2 regions of the Neobacillus sp. PVCKKU3 genome follow, and region 1 is predicted to be linked to the other one. Evidence: riboswitches for the same ligand, from Rfam matches in the RefSeq annotation. Region 1 holds a riboswitch; the other holds the start of a gene.
What was found. A riboswitch is a leader RNA that binds a small molecule or an ion and turns the genes downstream of it on or off. The one in region 1 is predicted to bind preQ1.
Positions count from the first base shown of each region.

Region 2: linked by a shared signal. The riboswitch ahead of queC (7-cyano-7-deazaguanine synthase QueC) and the one ahead of ACNQGS_RS19550 (QueT transporter family protein) in region 1 are both predicted to bind preQ1.

Region 1 covers NZ_JBLVQN010000031.1:28,826-33,144, forward strand. Annotated here, with positions in the region: gene ACNQGS_RS19535 (beta-glucoside-specific PTS transporter subunit IIABC) at 1-273, opposite strand, end outside; gene licT (BglG family transcription antiterminator LicT) at 632-1,465, opposite strand; gene ACNQGS_RS19545 (DUF4177 domain-containing protein) at 1,684-1,872, opposite strand; PreQ1 riboswitch class I at 1,974-2,018, shown strand; gene ACNQGS_RS19550 (QueT transporter family protein) at 2,043-2,567, shown strand; gene ACNQGS_RS19555 (DinB family protein) at 2,694-3,218, shown strand; gene ACNQGS_RS19560 (LysR family transcriptional regulator) at 3,274-4,152, opposite strand; gene ACNQGS_RS19565 (citrate synthase/methylcitrate synthase) at 4,261-4,319, shown strand, end outside.
Region 2 covers NZ_JBLVQN010000030.1:43,747-48,065, forward strand. Annotated here, with positions in the region: gene ACNQGS_RS19220 (CaiB/BaiF CoA transferase family protein) at 1-22, shown strand, start outside; gene ACNQGS_RS19225 (acyl-CoA dehydrogenase family protein) at 77-1,285, shown strand; gene ACNQGS_RS19230 (DUF3870 domain-containing protein) at 1,337-1,651, opposite strand; gene ACNQGS_RS19235 (MTH1187 family thiamine-binding protein) at 1,900-2,202, shown strand; PreQ1 riboswitch class I at 2,319-2,361, shown strand; gene queC (7-cyano-7-deazaguanine synthase QueC) at 2,414-3,073, shown strand; gene queD (6-carboxytetrahydropterin synthase QueD) at 3,078-3,560, shown strand; gene queE (7-carboxy-7-deazaguanine synthase QueE) at 3,553-4,281, shown strand.

The sequences.
Region 1 (4,319 bases):
GGAAGAGCTTTTTGAATCCTTTGTGATGTTTGAGATTTTTCCGATCTCCGCATACACTTCCGGTACATTGTTTCCTACTACCACTTGGAACTGCCCGCCGCTTTCTTTAACGGTGATGACACCGTCTGTTTTTTCTAACTTCACTTTATTTGCTTTTGATTTATCCTTTAATCCGAAACGCAGTCTTGTTGCACAGTGAACAAGTGAATTTACATTCTCTTCTCCGCCAACTAGCTGAAGAATTTCTTTAGCTAATCTTTCGTTTTTCGACATCTTTATCACCTCTAGTATTTGGGTAAAAAAAATACCTAAGCCATTAAGAAGCCGGAGACATAGCGTCCCTGAAACATTCTTTATGACTTAGGTTTTGCCTGCATGACCAGTAACAATCCTGTTCTAAATATTTACTTTTTGATTTACTTTAGGCGGTGCTTCCTGTCCGGACCAGGTGAGGAACGCCTTTTTGGGAAATAAAAAAACCTAAACTGCACACCGAAGCATAAAGCCTGGTTAGCAATTTAGGTTTTGCCTGCAAAATCAGTAACAATCCTAATAAATTAATATTAATTTGTAATCACATACTAGCATGCGCTTTCATTAGGTGTCAACGCTATCTTTCCAAAAAATTTTACTAGTTTCGATTCACCACGCGCTGAATATGAATGGCAAGGTAGCCCATTTCTTCCTTTGTGATCTCATGTTGATGGGCTTTATAAATATAATCTTTAATTTTTTGCGCACAGGCAAATGCTTCTTTATGTTTTTCTCTCACTAAGTTATAAAGAAAATCATCCTCGCTATCTAAATGTGAACCGCTGAAAAGGCGCTGTGCAAAAAACTTAAGATGGGTAAGGAACCTGAAATAATTTAAGGATTCCTCATCAAGTTCGATTTTAAAATGATACTTGACGATGTTTAAAATATCCTGAATGAGTTTGGTTATGTTGATTAGGTTTGGCATCTCATCGTTTAGTTCCGCATTTACTATATGCATCGCAATAAAGCCAGCTTCATCTTCCGGAAGCGAAATACCAAGTTTGGTTTGAATCATTTTTAACGCTTCCCGCCCTATAGCGAATTCGTCTTGATAAATCTTTTTAATCTCCCACAACAGAGCATTTGAAATATTAATGCCCTTCTGATGCCGTTCAATTGCAAAATGTATATGGTCGGTTAAGGAGACATAGATGCTGTCATTCAGATTTTTCCCTAGTTTTTCTTTTGCATAGTTGATGATTTCTTCAGAAACGGCCATATATTCTAGCGGAATATCGTACAATAGCGTTTTAAATCTTTCGGAAACATCTTTGTTTTCGAGTTTGAAGACTTTTTCGATTTTGCTCTCATCGACAATATCGCCAGGTCTCTTTTGAAACGCGAGCCCTCTGCCCATAATGACTAATTCTTTATTATGTTCATCCAAAACGCTTATAACATTATTGTTGATTACCTTTGCGATTTTCATATAAATCACCTATTTGTGGAATATTTGTGATAAAAAGGAAAATAAAAAAACCTAAAACTAATGATCTAAAGAACATTAGTCATAGGTTTTGCCTGATTAGCCAGTAACAATCCTAAAATTTGAAGTTATTTGGTTAGATTTTATCATTCTTTTAATCCAGGCGCAATTCTTATCGAGGGTCTTTGATGGATAATGTTCAGTTTATTATTAGTATTTCTTTAATCTACTTTTCTTTCAAATATGGCTTCGTAATAAGCCGCAGACCCATATGCAGCAATTCCCGGCGCAAAAATCTGGACCAACCTCCAGCCGTTCCTCGCGTTCTGATGAATAAGTTCCTGATAATCCCCTTTAGGTTTTCCGCTTAATTTGCTTAATTCAATTTTTTCAAATTTATATTCGTACATGTTTCCCCTCCGCATTTTGTTTTGTATATTCTTATTATCCCAAAAAATGTAATTGACTGCCATTTTTTTATGTATTAATATAATAGTTTGTTAATATATTACCTTAAGTGGTTCGAGAACCTCCCACTATAAAAAACTAAGGAGAAATGAATATGGAAAAAACAACAAATATGCTAGACGCCCAGTATAATTCGGGCGCTGCAAACAGCAAGGTGCGGGAAATTGTTGTAAACGGGATTATCGCGGCTTTGTACATCGCAGTTTCGGCGTTAATACAGCCATTTGGGTTTACCCAGGTACAATTCCGCGTTTCAGAGATGTTTAACCATCTCATCGTTTTCAATAAAAAGTATCTCTACGGGATCATTTTAGGGGTATTTCTAACGAATTTATTTTTCTCGCCAATGAAGGCCTATGACCTCATTTTCGGAGTTGGCCAATCTTTGATTGCTTTGGTCATTACGATTTTAAGTGCGCGGTTTATTAAAGGAATCTGGACTCGGATGATTGTGAATACGTTAGTGTTCACCTTTACGATGTTTCTCATTGCGATTGAACTGCATTTGGCGTTCAATCTGCCATTCCTATTTACATGGTTAACTACTGCAGTTGGGGAATTCGTTGTAATGGCTGTCGGCATGCCAGTCATGTATTTCATTAACAAACGCGTTCATTTTGATAAAATCTTTAAATAAAAGATTTCAAGAGCTGTTGCTTCAGGGGTACACCCCAGGCGGCAGCTCTTTTTTATGGTATTTATTTCAAAAAAACTCTAAAATGAAGGTAGTTAATTTTTCAGACTTTTGAAAGGGGTTTTTCGAATGTTGCAGCGTCCTAATAACAATGAGTTTCCAGATTATTATGTACCGTATGTTCAGTTAGTTCCAGAAGGAGATTTATTGCAGGTTCTTAAGGAAAGTCTTGAAAAAGTGGTTTCTCTTTTCGAAGGGATTTCAGAGGAAGATGCGCAATTCCGCTATGAACCTGGTAAATGGAGGATCAAGGAAGTACTTGGCCATATGGCAGATACCGAGAGGATCATGAGCTACCGCCTGCTTCGAGTAGGCCGCGGCGACAAGACTCCATTGGCAGGTTTTAATGAAAATGATTATGTGGCTGGAGCACAAATGGGCGAGCTGCCACTAAAATCTATTCTTGCTGACTTCATCGCAGTCAGAAAAGCAACAATCACTCTGGTCGAGAACATGCCAGAGTCAGCCTGGACAAATGTTGGCAACGCCAATGGCACGGAGGTCACCACCCGCGCCATCGCGTACATCATCGCCGGCCATGCAATCCACCACCTCAGCATCGTGACAGAACGATACTTAACTAATTTGAAATAACGGGTGGTGTCAGGCACCGCTCGTGGACAGTGTCCGCCTCAGGCGGACACTGTTTTTAAATCCGATAGTTTGAGATAAACTCAAGAAATTCTTTTTGTTTGGAGTGGCTGTATTTCATGATGGCGTAGGTGTTTGCTTCGGGTAGGTGGATGGTTTGGCAGTCTACCTCTAAAAGCCTACCTTCTAGCAGTTCTCTTCTGACCGTTGATGTCGGAAGGAAAGAGACACCCAGCCCTTCAACGATGAATCTTTTTGTAATGTGTACCTGTGATACTTTCATCATTCTTACTTTTGGATATTTGGTTTTTACTGCATGGCAAAGACCATCCCAGTAACCTGGGTGATTATGGGTTAACAAATAGTTCGATGTTAAAACCTCTTCTTCATCTAAAGGCGGTGCTGTTTCGGAATCTCTCCCATCGTGAGGCGCAACTAGCATAACCCTATCCCTATATAAAAGCTCACTAATCAATTCAGGATGAAGGCTGTTTAAACAGGACAACCCGATATCTACTTCTTCCCTTATTACCGCCTCTTCAATACCAACCGATTCAATAATTTTAACCGAAATCTCTACTTCCGGATGCTTGTTTGTATAGCTTTTTAAAACATATGGCAGGATTGTATCTGCGATTAGCGGTGATATGGCAATGGAAAATTTCGTTGTGTAGCCTTGACTAAATGAGTGAATGTCCTCGAGCCCACCCTGATAAATCTCTATCAGTTTTTTTGCATGAACCAAATATCTCCTCCCCGCTTCAGTTAGTTTTACTTTTTTTCCATCCCGATCAAATAATTGAATCCCAAGCTCTTGTTCCAATTGTTTTATATGAACCGTTACAGATGGCTGAGAAATATAAAGGATTTCCGCCGTTCTGCGGAAATTCCCACAATCAGCTGCCGTAATAAATGTGTTAAGCCATTGGAATTCCATATTCTCCTCCTTATTAAAGAAATTAATCAATTCGTTTAAAATTATTTAATTTCATTAATCAAATTTATTATATAAACTATTAACAAATAAAGGAAGGAGAGATTTGGTATGATTCAGAAGGGTTTAAAAGGAATTATCGCCGCCGAAACATTGATCAGTCATATTGA
Region 2 (4,319 bases), on a different contig from region 1:
GAAGGCGGATAACATTATTTAAAAAATTGGCCAAGTGCCGAAGTTGAATTTTTAAAAAGCAGGGGGAGAATGTGTGATGAATTTTGAATTCACGGAAGAGCAGGAAATGTTAAGAAAAATGGTAAGAAGCTTTGTTGATAAGGAAATCAATCCGAACATGCGGGAGTGGGACGAACGCGGTTATTTCGATCCGGTCATTTGGCAGCGTTTAAAAGAATTGGATTTGATGGGGGTTTGCATTCCGGAAGAGTACGGCGGCAGCGGCATGGATTATAACTCGCTGGCCATTGTTTGTGAAGAACTGGAAAGAGGTGACACCGCTTTCCGTACTGCCGTATCGGTTCACATCGGGTTAAATAGCATGACTTTGTTGCAGTGGGGAACAGAAGCACAAAAGCGGAAATATCTCGTCCCGCAGGCCAAAGGCGAAAAGATCGGAGCGTTTGGATTAACGGAGCCTGGCGCGGGGTCGGACGTGGCATCGCTTGGGACAACGGCTGTGGAGGACGGTGACTACTATATTTTAAACGGACAGAAAACATGGATTTCGTTGTGTGATGTGGCCGACCATTTTATCGTGTTTGCCTATACGGATAAAGACAAGAAGCACCACGGAATTTCCGCCTTTATCGTGGAGCGGACGATGCCTGGTTTTTCTTCTAAGGCGATAAAAGGGAAACTCGGAATCCGCTCAGGGAATACCGGGGAATTGTTCTTCGATCAGGTGCGCGTTCCGAAAGAAAACTTGCTTGGCCAGGAAGGGGAAGGCTTCAAAATTGCCATGTCCGCGCTGGATAATGGACGCTTTACAGTGGCCGCGGGGGCTGTGGGTTTGATCATGGCGAGCTTGGAAGAAAGCGTGAAGTATTGTCAATTGCGGAAAACGTTTGGCAAGGAAATCGGCAAGCACCAACTAGTTCAGCAAATGATTGCTAATATGGAAGCCGGCCTGCAGATGAGCCGCCTGCTTGTGTATCGTGCCGGTGAGCTGAAAAATAAAGGCGTGCGCAATACTCGTGAAACGTCGCTGGCGAAATGGCAGGCCTGTGATTTTGCCAATAAGGCGGCAGATGATGCAGTGCAAATCCACGGGGCGTACGGTTATTCAAGCGAATACCCTGTGGAGCGCTTTTTGCGGAACTCCAAGGCGCCGGTCATTTACGAAGGTACGCGAGAAATTCATACGGTTATGCAGGCGGAATATGTGCTGGGGTATCGTGAGGATAAGGCGCTGAGCAACATGCTTCCCGCGTGGCCGTTTGAGAGCGACAAAGTTACAGTTTAGGCTTTTTATTGGGGGAGCGGATTGGTTTTTGTCGATCCGCTCTTTCTCTTTTTATTGGACGGAATTCATAGTTTCATATTGCTTGTATAAATCCTTTAATGCCGCAATCAGGGCGTGATTGGCTTTTCCTAAATAGCCATTTTTTAAGTCTTCGAGTGGCTTATCAATCCCGTGACGTAAACTATACCCTTTCAATAGCCTTGAAATATAATCCCTTCCATGCTCCGTAGCCAGCGTACATGAGGCGTCAACAATCACGCCATAATGCTTATCAATCTCAGCCGTAATCGTCAGCGTTTCATAAATGCTTCTGGCAGCCATACCGGTTGGCAGCTTGGCGTGACCGGCTATAAAATAGGTATTCATACAAATCTCTCCTAGTTGGTTTAACTTAAGAATAATACAAAACACTTCAATTGATAAGCGTAATATTTATTTCAAAATTTGACTATGAAAATTGTCTATTTTTTGTAAAAAATCGGATTCTAACGTTAAACAGGCCCATATTAAACAGATTCAAATGACAAGATAATTTGCTAACTAAGTCTGCGAATTTTTGTCCTTACCATTTCATATGATATTCTTTTTATATAAAGAATTAGGAGGATGTAGCGATGGCTATCATTGATATAACAGTTATTCCGGTTGGGACAGGCACTACAAGCGTCAGCGAGTATGTGGCGGAAATACATAAAGTTCTTCAGCGATATGAAGACAGAGTAAAGTATCAACTAACCCCGATGAGCACACTGATTGAAGGGGATTTAAAATTACTCTTAGAAATTGTTCAAGAAATTCACGAGGTCCCATTCCAGAAAGGTTTGCAAAGAGTCTGCACCAATCTACGAATTGATGATCGCCGTGACAAGGAACATTCAATGGAGCGGAAGTTGCAGTCAGTACAAACAAAATTGTAAAGTCAGAGTGGTTGTTTTTTTGAAAAGGGTACAAAACCGAAAAAATCTCGATAGATAGATTGAAAAATGATAGAAATGGTTTATAATCGAATAGTCATATAAAAAATCCGCACCCTGCGGTAGAGGTTCTAGCTACCCTCTTTAAAAAACTAAGGAAAACAGGACTGCTTTCTTTAGTAGTCCTGTTTTTCTATTTAAAGGAGAATTTATGATGAAGAAAGATAAAGCAGTTGTAGTTTTTAGCGGCGGACAGGACAGCACCACCTGTTTATTTTGGGCATTAGAACGATTTGAAGAAGTAGTGGCGGTTACGTTTAACTATAATCAAAGGCACAAGCTTGAAATCGAGTGCGCCCAAAATATCGCGCATGAACTTGGAATAGAGCATCATATTTTAGATATGTCATTGTTAAACCAACTGGCACCAAACGCCTTGACCCGTAAAGACATTGAGGTGAAGGAAGGAGAAAATGGTGAATTGCCTTCCACTTTTGTACCGGGACGGAACCTTTTATTCATCTCTTTTGCGGGGGTGCTGGCAAGCCAGGTTGGGGCAAAGCACATTATCACCGGTGTTTGCGAAACGGATTTCAGCGGTTATCCGGATTGCCGCGATGTGTTTATCAAGTCTTTAAATGTCACATTGAATTTGTCAATGGACAAAGATTTTGTCATTCATACTCCGTTAATGTGGCTAAACAAGGCCGAAACCTGGCAGCTGGCCGATGAACTGAAGGCGCTGGATTTTGTCAGGGAAAAAACATTAACCTGCTATAACGGGATCATTGCCGATGGCTGCGGTGAATGCCCGGCTTGTAAACTAAGAAAACGCGGCCTTGATCAATATTTAAGCACACGAGAGGAGTTGTAACGCAATGTATGGCTTTCGGATTGTCGATAAACTCCAAAAAATAGATGAAGATATCAACCGCAGTCAATTGAAATACCATCACAAACGCGTCCTTGTTAGCAAGGAATTTACCTTTGATGCCGCCCATCATTTACATTGCTATGAAGGTAAATGCAAAAACCTTCATGGCCATACGTATAAAGTCATTTTTGGAATCAGCGGCTACGTTGATGACCGCGGTTTGATGATGGATTTTGGGGACATTAAAGACATTTGGAAAAATGAAATTGAAATTCATCTGGATCATCGCTATTTAAATGAAACCTTACCGCCAATGAATACCACGGCTGAAAACATGGTGGTCTGGATTTATGAAAAGATGGCTGAGGCACTTACGAAAGAAGAGCGGAAGAATCAGTATAGTGGCGCAAGAGTGGAATTTGTCCGGTTGTTTGAGACACCGAAAAGCTATGCGGAAGCTAGACGGGAGTGGATGGAAGTTGAGTAAAATACCCGTAATGGAAATTTTCGGACCTACCATCCAAGGGGAAGGGATGGTCATCGGCCAGAAAACGATGTTTGTAAGAACTGCTGGCTGTGATTATTCCTGCAGCTGGTGCGACTCCGCCTTTACCTGGGATGGCACCGGTAAAAATGATATTCGCATGATGGAAGCAGAGGAAATTTGGGAAGAGATGAAGCGAATCGGCGACATGAATTTCTCCTTTGTCACGATCTCAGGCGGGAATCCTGCGTTATTGAAAAATCTCGATGAATTCATTAAGATCCTAAAAGATAATCAAATAAAAATTGGTCTCGAAACCCAAGGGAGCAGGTGGCAGGAGTGGTTTTATGAGATTGATGAATTAACCATTTCCCCCAAGCCTCCAAGCTCGAAAATGGAGACGGATTTTGAAATTTTAGATGAAATCATTAGGAAACTTACACAAAATAATTTAGCGCAACAATTCAGCTTAAAGATTGTGGTATTTGATGATCTTGATTATGAATATGCCAGAGCAGTTCATTTCCGTTATTCGGATGTTCCCTTCTTTGTACAGGTTGGTAATGATCATCTGTCAACAATGGATAATCAGGAGCTGCTTCTGCATCTTATTAATAAATATGAAAGACTGATAGACAAGGTCATGCAGGACTCCGAAATGAATAATGTGAAGGTTCTTCCGCAATTGCATACTTTTTTGTGGGGAAATAAAAGAGGAGTTTAGGTGAAAAAACAGGCGATGTCCATGGCGGCATCGCTTTT